Regions from separate parts of the Buttiauxella sp. genome, predicted to be linked through region 2. Evidence: predicted binding sites of a transcription regulator. Region 2 holds the regulator's gene; each other region holds the start of a gene.
What was found. Region 2 encodes PhoB, which activates phosphate uptake and scavenging genes when phosphate is short. Its sites were predicted from a motif close to CTGTCATAAAACTGNCNNAT; they were not measured.

Region 1: WBL83_RS08690 (PhoX family protein) is a predicted target of PhoB. The motif match lies at 1,285-1,304, and genes of this name have one in related genera.
Region 3: serA (phosphoglycerate dehydrogenase) is a predicted target of PhoB. The motif match lies at 1,095-1,114, and genes of this name have one in related genera.

Annotation. Positions count from the first base shown of each region.
Region 1 covers NZ_JBAVHX010000010.1:3,482-5,757, forward strand. The annotation lists gene WBL83_RS08690 (PhoX family protein) at 1-1,234, opposite strand, end outside; gene WBL83_RS08695 (YecA family protein) at 1,501-2,085, shown strand.
Region 2 covers NZ_JBAVHX010000003.1:11,030-13,305, forward strand. The annotation lists gene phoR (phosphate regulon sensor histidine kinase PhoR) at 1-496, opposite strand, end outside; gene phoB (phosphate response regulator transcription factor PhoB) at 519-1,208, opposite strand; gene sbcD (exonuclease subunit SbcD) at 1,411-2,276, shown strand, end outside.
Region 3 covers NZ_JBAVHX010000008.1:73,311-75,586, reverse strand. The annotation lists gene serA (phosphoglycerate dehydrogenase) at 1-908, opposite strand, end outside; gene rpiA (ribose-5-phosphate isomerase RpiA) at 1,189-1,848, opposite strand; gene argP (DNA-binding transcriptional regulator ArgP) at 2,016-2,276, shown strand, end outside.

The sequences.
Region 1 (2,276 bases), on a different contig from region 2:
TGGCATCCAGACCAGACTGGCCGAAGACTAGCGGCAGCCAAACGCCGGTGCCATCGTCGTTAAATTTCGCCACATACAGCGTGCCGGAGGAGAGCAAATCCATCGCCGCCTCGCGATTGTCCGCCGCCCAGGTTTTATCGGAAACAAATTTGTAAATGTACTCAAATTTTTGGTCATCGCCCATGTACGCCACCACGCGTTTATCGGCGGTTAGGGTAATCGCCGCCCCTTCGTGTTTGAAGCGCCCGAGAGCCGTGTGTTTGCGCGGGGTGGAAGCGGGGTTAAACGGATCGATTTCTACTACCCAGCCAAAGCGGTTCGGTTCGTTAGGCGTGGCATCAACGTTAAAACGTGGGTCGACTTCGCTCCAGCGGTATGATTCGTCGCTGTCGCTGATACCGTAGCGTTTTTCCAGCGCATTGGGTGCCGCTTTTTTGACAAAAATATCGGACCAGTTTTCTTCACAGGTGAGATACGTGCCCCATGGCGTGTGACCGTTGGCGCAGTTTTGCATGGTTCCAAGAATGGTTGCGCCCGCCGGATCCGCTGCGGTTTTCAGCAATTCATTCCCTTTCGCCGGGCCGGTAACGCTCATCGGGGTATTGACCGTGATGCGGCGTGCATACTGCGACGGGCGTACCACGGTCCAGCCGTCCGGCTCTTTTTTCACTTCGATGACTGACACGCCCATCGCGTTCTGCGCCTTGCGCGCTTTATCGAGGTTCCAGTTCGCATCACCATCTTTAAACAGCAGCCCGTTATCGACATATTCGTGGTTCATCGCCAACAAGCCGTGGGACGGGGAATCGCCGCCCTGTGGCAGACTGAACCATGCCATGCCATCGTGATGCATCCCGGCCTGTGCGGCTTGTTCATCAGTGGTGTTGCTACCGTCTTTTTTAAATTCAGGCAGATTATCTTTCATCCCGGTGGCATCACCCCAGCGATAAAACGGACGTGCGATGTAGCCGTCCGGCACGCGCACCGTGTCATCTGTAGATACCGCAATGCTGGTGAAGCCCAGCGTCGAGGGGCGAGAGAGCGCTATTTCTACGGCCTGTGCCGCAGGCGTGCGCAATAATGAAGGAAAAGCGACCGCCGTACCCATCACGGCACCGAGTTGTAAAAAACGGCGGCGGCTGAACAGCGCATCAACCACACCGGAGAAAACCGGATTATCGCTCTTATTGCTGACTTCTTCTTTATGTTCTTGTTTGAAAAGTGGTTTGCTCATCGACGCTTCCTGTCAGTTAATCTCAAAGAAGCCAGCAGTTTAAGTTGTGATTGTTACATTTTTATAACAAACACCCATGAAGTGAAGGGCGAAACGACAACGTTATTCGGCATGGAAAATCACGAAAACTTTATTATTCCTGACATCCTTTCTTAAAAATGATCCTTTTTAGGTTAAAGTCACTGCATATCACTGGCCGAACAGACTATATAAGTCATTTTGATAAAATTCGGCGTAAAAATTGAACACCTTTTGGAGAACACAGCATGAATCACGGGCCGCTAAATGAAGAAGAACTGGAATGGCTGGATGATACTCTCACCAAATACGGTAACGATGAATCCGTGTTGGATGTGTCAGAATTAGACGGAATGCTGACCGCTATTCTCTCTGCGCCGACCATGATTGCGCTGGCTGACTGGCAGGCCGCCGTGTGGGGCGGTGAGAAACAACTTCCTCACTGGGAAAACGCGCAAGAGCAGCAGCGTTTCAACGATCTCGCTTCTCAGCATATGAATGATATTGCTGAACGCCTGACCCATGCGCCTGACCAGTTCGAACCGCTGTTTGGTTATCGCGAAGTGGACGGTAATGACTACACCATCGTCGAAGAGTGGTGTTTTGGTTACATGCGTGGAGTGACGTTAAGTGACGGAGCATCGTTACCCAAAACCATGCAGAACGTGCTGGATGTGATTGCCTTGCATGGTGATGAAGCGAATATCGTCAAGCTCGAGCAAATGACCGAAGAAGAATATGAAGCGAGTCAGGCAGCGATTGGCCCGGCTGCGCTTGAATTACATCGTTACTGGAAAGAACAACCTCAGTCTGAGACCAAAACCGTTCATTAATCACAATTCCAAAAATAGTTATCTCATTTATGAGGCATTCATATGATGAATGTCTCATAAGCATCAACTCAGGCAAACCATTCCCTCTCCCGCACCTGAGTCAAATCCCAGGTCAAAAAACTCTCCTAACTTCTGTAAGCAAAACAAATATCTATACTTCATAAAGCACAACATCAGGCACATGCAAAACA
Region 2 (2,276 bases):
TCAGCGGACGAGCGAAATCTTTTTGTGTGAGATAACGGGTAAATTCCGGGTAACGCAGCAAGTTAAGGATGTTCTGCCCGTTATCGTCCGGCCAGCGTAACCCCAGCAGTTGTTGAGCCAGTCCATTACACCAAAAAATCGTCCCTTCTTCGGTCGTCAGCACCACCGCATCGGGCAATGATTCCGCACCGCTACGAAAGCGTTTAATTAAATTGCCTAACTCTTTGCGGCGCTTTTTATTACGCAACTGCATTTGGTGCAGACCGTATAACAACGGATCCCAACTTCCGCGGCCTGGTGGTGGCGTCATACTGCGATCCACCCACAGCCACCACGACAAACGCAGCAAATTCCAGAAATGCCAAACCAGCAGTCCGGTGACTGCCAGTAATAAAAACCAGGGTAAATGGCCAAAAATCAGGCCCAAAATGACGGCAGGTAAACAACAGAGCGCCAACTCCATCACCAGCCTTTTCCATGACAACCGTTCCAGCACGCGTCACTCTCCTGCTAAGGGATTAAAAACGGGTTGAGAACCGATAACCCGTACCGCGTACTGTTTGTACCATTCGATCATGTCCACTATGTTCGAGCGCTTTACGTAACCGCCGGATATGTACGTCCACTGTTCGGTCTTCGACATAAACATTGGTGCCCCATACGTGATTAAGCAATTGTTCACGGCTATAGACTCGTTCCGGATGCGTCATAAAGAAGTGTAATAACTTAAATTCCGTCGGGCCCATATCCAAAGGATTTTCACCGGTCATCACGCGATGTGATGAAGGATCAAGGCTAAGCCCTTGCATTTCAATCACCTCTTCCACCGCCATTGGCGAGATGCGGCGCATTACCGCTTTAATACGAGCCACCAACTCTTTGGGTGAAAACGGTTTAGTAATATAGTCATCGGCCCCGACTTCAAGGCCACGCACGCGGTCTTCTTCTTCACCACGCGCCGTCAGCATCATTACTGGTATTTCACGCGTCAATGCTTCACGCTTCAAATGCTTGATAAACTGAATACCCGAACCGCCTGGTAACATCCAGTCCAGTAAGATCAGGTCTGGAAAAGGCTCGATAAGCAGATTCACTGCACTGTCAAAATCTTCCGCTTCTACAGGCTGAAAACCGTTTTGCTCGAGCACAAAGCTCACCATCTCACGGATTGGAGCTTCATCTTCTACGACTAAAATACGCTTCGCCATGATTCGCCCTGCTTAAGGAAGATACCCAAAGGTGTCATTGTTGTTTCGATGCGGCGCCATTATGCGTCAGATTTATGACAGATTTATGAAAAAAATGACTGTTTGATGACTCATCATTTTGATTTATGACACAGAGACATATGACGTTTTTCACCTCGCCCCCTTATAATTGAGGCCTCGCTTTTAAGCCACCGGACAACTCATGCGCATAATTCACACATCAGACTGGCATCTTGGTCAAAATTTTTATACCAAAAGCCGTGGTCCAGAGCACCAGGCTTTTCTTGACTGGTTGCTCAAAGCGGCCGTAGAACATGATGTGGATGCGATAATCGTGGCGGGGGATATTTTTGATACCGGCTCGCCGCCGAGCTATGCCCGCGAACTGTATAACCGCTTCGTGGTGCAGCTTCAGGCGACCGGTTGCTCACTCGTGGTTCTGGCGGGGAACCATGATTCTGTCGCGACACTTAACGAATCTTGCGAATTAATGGCGTGTCTGAATACCTATGTCATCGCCAGCGCGCGCCACGATGCCACCCAACAGGCGATGGTGCTCAACAAGAAAGATGGAGCGCCTGGTGCGATTCTCTGCCCTATTCCATTTTTGCGCCCACGCGATATTCAAAACAGCCAGGCGGGTTTGTCCGGCCATGAAAAGCAGCGTTCATTAATGGAGTCCATTAGCGAACATTACCAACAGTGTTATCGCGTAGCTTGCGAATTACGTGCCGATGCGAAGTTACCCATCGTCGCCACCGGGCATTTAACCACAGTGGGCGTGACGAAAACCGATGCAGTGCGCGACATTTATATCGGCACACTCGACGCCTTCCCGGCGCAGCACTTCCCGGATGCTGATTACATTGCGCTGGGCCATATTCATCGCGCTCAATTAATTGGTGGTACCGAACATATCCGCTATAGCGGCTCACCCATCCCGCTGAGTTTTGACGAAACCGGCAAAACCAAAAGCGTATATCTGGTTGAGTTTGCCGAAGGAAAACTGAGTGAAGTCACGCCACTACCGGTGCCTGTTAGCCAACCGCTGGCGGTGATCAAAGGTTC
Region 3 (2,276 bases), on a different contig from region 2:
TTTTCCTGCGCTTCCTGAGTTGAACCCCCAATGTGCGGTGTCAGGATAACGTTATCGAACTCGCACAGTGGCGAAGTGAATGGATCGCTGTTGGTCGCAGGCTCGGTTGGGAATACGTCGATAGCAGCCCCCGCCAGATGTTTACGCGCCAGCGCATCACACAGAGCAGGAATATCTACAACCGTACCGCGTGCGCAGTTGATCAGTAACGCGCCTGGTTTCATCAATGCCAGTTCATTGGCACCAATCATGTTCCTGGTGGAGGCGTTTTCTGGCACATGCAAACTCACCACATCACTCATGTTGAGCAAGTCAGAAAGGTGCTGAACCTGGGTTGCGTTACCCAGCGTCAGTTTGTTCTCAATATCGTAGAAATAGACGTGCATCCCAAGCGCTTCAGCCAGAATACCCAACTGAGTCCCGATGTGGCCGTAGCCAATGATGCCTAACTTTTTACCGCGCGCTTCGTAAGAGCCCACCGCCAGCTTATTCCACACACCACGGTGTGCTTTGGCGTTAGCTTCTGGCACGCCACGCAGCAGTAACAGCAACTGGCCGATAACCAGTTCTGCGACAGAGCGCGTGTTAGAGAACGGGGCATTAAACACTGGCACGCCACGTTTAGCGGCAGCATCCAGATCGACCTGGTTAGTACCAATACAGAAACAGCCCACAGCCACCAGCTTTTCAGCCGCTGCCAGAACATCTTCAGTTAAATTAGTACGGGAACGCAGACCGATGAAATGCGCATCACGGATCGACTCTTTCAGGGCATCGCTGTCCAGCGCGCCTTTATGGTATTCGATGTTGGTATAGCCTGCTGCGCGAAGGTTATCCACGGCTTTCTGGTGTACGCCTTCCACCAGCAGGAATTTAATCTTGTCTTTATCCAGTGATACTTTTGCCATTTCCCGACCCTATTTTTAGTACTGTTGTTGTGCTGTGTGATAAGACACCCTTCTGCCAAAATATCAAAATTTACGGGCGGGGCAATATAAACGATTGCGTGGTCGACTAAGCAAAAAAGGAATAAGCCGCCATGGGTAGCACAAAATTCTAAAGAGGAGAGAGAACCAGGAATGAATAGCAGGCAGTTGTCAGGAATGTGACATATGTCACCAAATTTGGCGTTAGATTATTTTGTCATTTTTTATGCGGGTATGGGGCGCTTGTCACGCCCCAACCAGATCATTTCACAATGGTTTTCACGCCATCGGCAGTACCAATCAACGCAACATCTGCACCACGGTTAGCAAACAGCCCCACGGTGACGACGCCCGGCAAGCCGTTAATCGCATTTTCCAGCGCGATAGGTTCAACAATGCTGAGGCCGTAAACATCAAGAATGATGTTGCCGTTATCGGTTACCACACCCTGACGGTATTCAGGACGACCGCCCAGTTTGACCAGTTCACGGGCCACGCAGCTACGCGCCATTGGGATCACTTCTACCGGCAATGGGAAGTTACCCAGGATACCCACCTGCTTGGACGCATCAGCGATACAAATAAACTTCTCTGCCACAGACGCGATGATCTTTTCGCGGGTGAGTGCTGCACCGCCGCCTTTGATCATTTGCATCTGGCCGTTGATCTCATCTGCACCATCTACATAGATCCCAAGCGTATCGACTTCGTTAAGATCGAAAACCGGGATACCCAGGCTTTTCAGTTTGGCGGTGGAAGCGTCGGAGCTAGAAACGGCACCATCAATCTGATGTTTGATAGTCCCCAGAGCATCAATAAAGTGCGCGGCGGTTGAGCCGGTACCTACACCAACGATACTGCCCGGTTGCACGTATTGTAATGCTGCCCAGCCGACTGCTTTTTTCAGTTCATCCTGCGTCATGGTTATTTGCCTGTGCTGTGAAAACTGACGCGCATTATAAAGCAAGCTGCCAAAAAATGTCCCGCGAATGGCGCAGAACTCAGACGAACTTTGTGGATTTGGTCTGGATCAGCGGCAAATTTATGTCATAGTGCAGCCATAACAAAAACAGGAGTTAGCAAACAACAATGAAACGCCCGGACTATAGAACGCTACAGGCGTTGGATGCAGTGATCCGTGAACGAGGATTTGAGCGCGCAGCGCAAAAACTCTGTATTACTCAATCCGCCGTCTCGCAACGTATCAAGCAACTGGAAAATATGTTCGGCCAGCCATTGTTAGTGCGCACGGTTCCCCCACGCCCTACCGAGCAAGGGCAAAAGTTGCTGGCATTATTACGTCAGGTCGAACTGCTTGAAGAAGAGTGGTTGGGCGACGAACAGACCGGT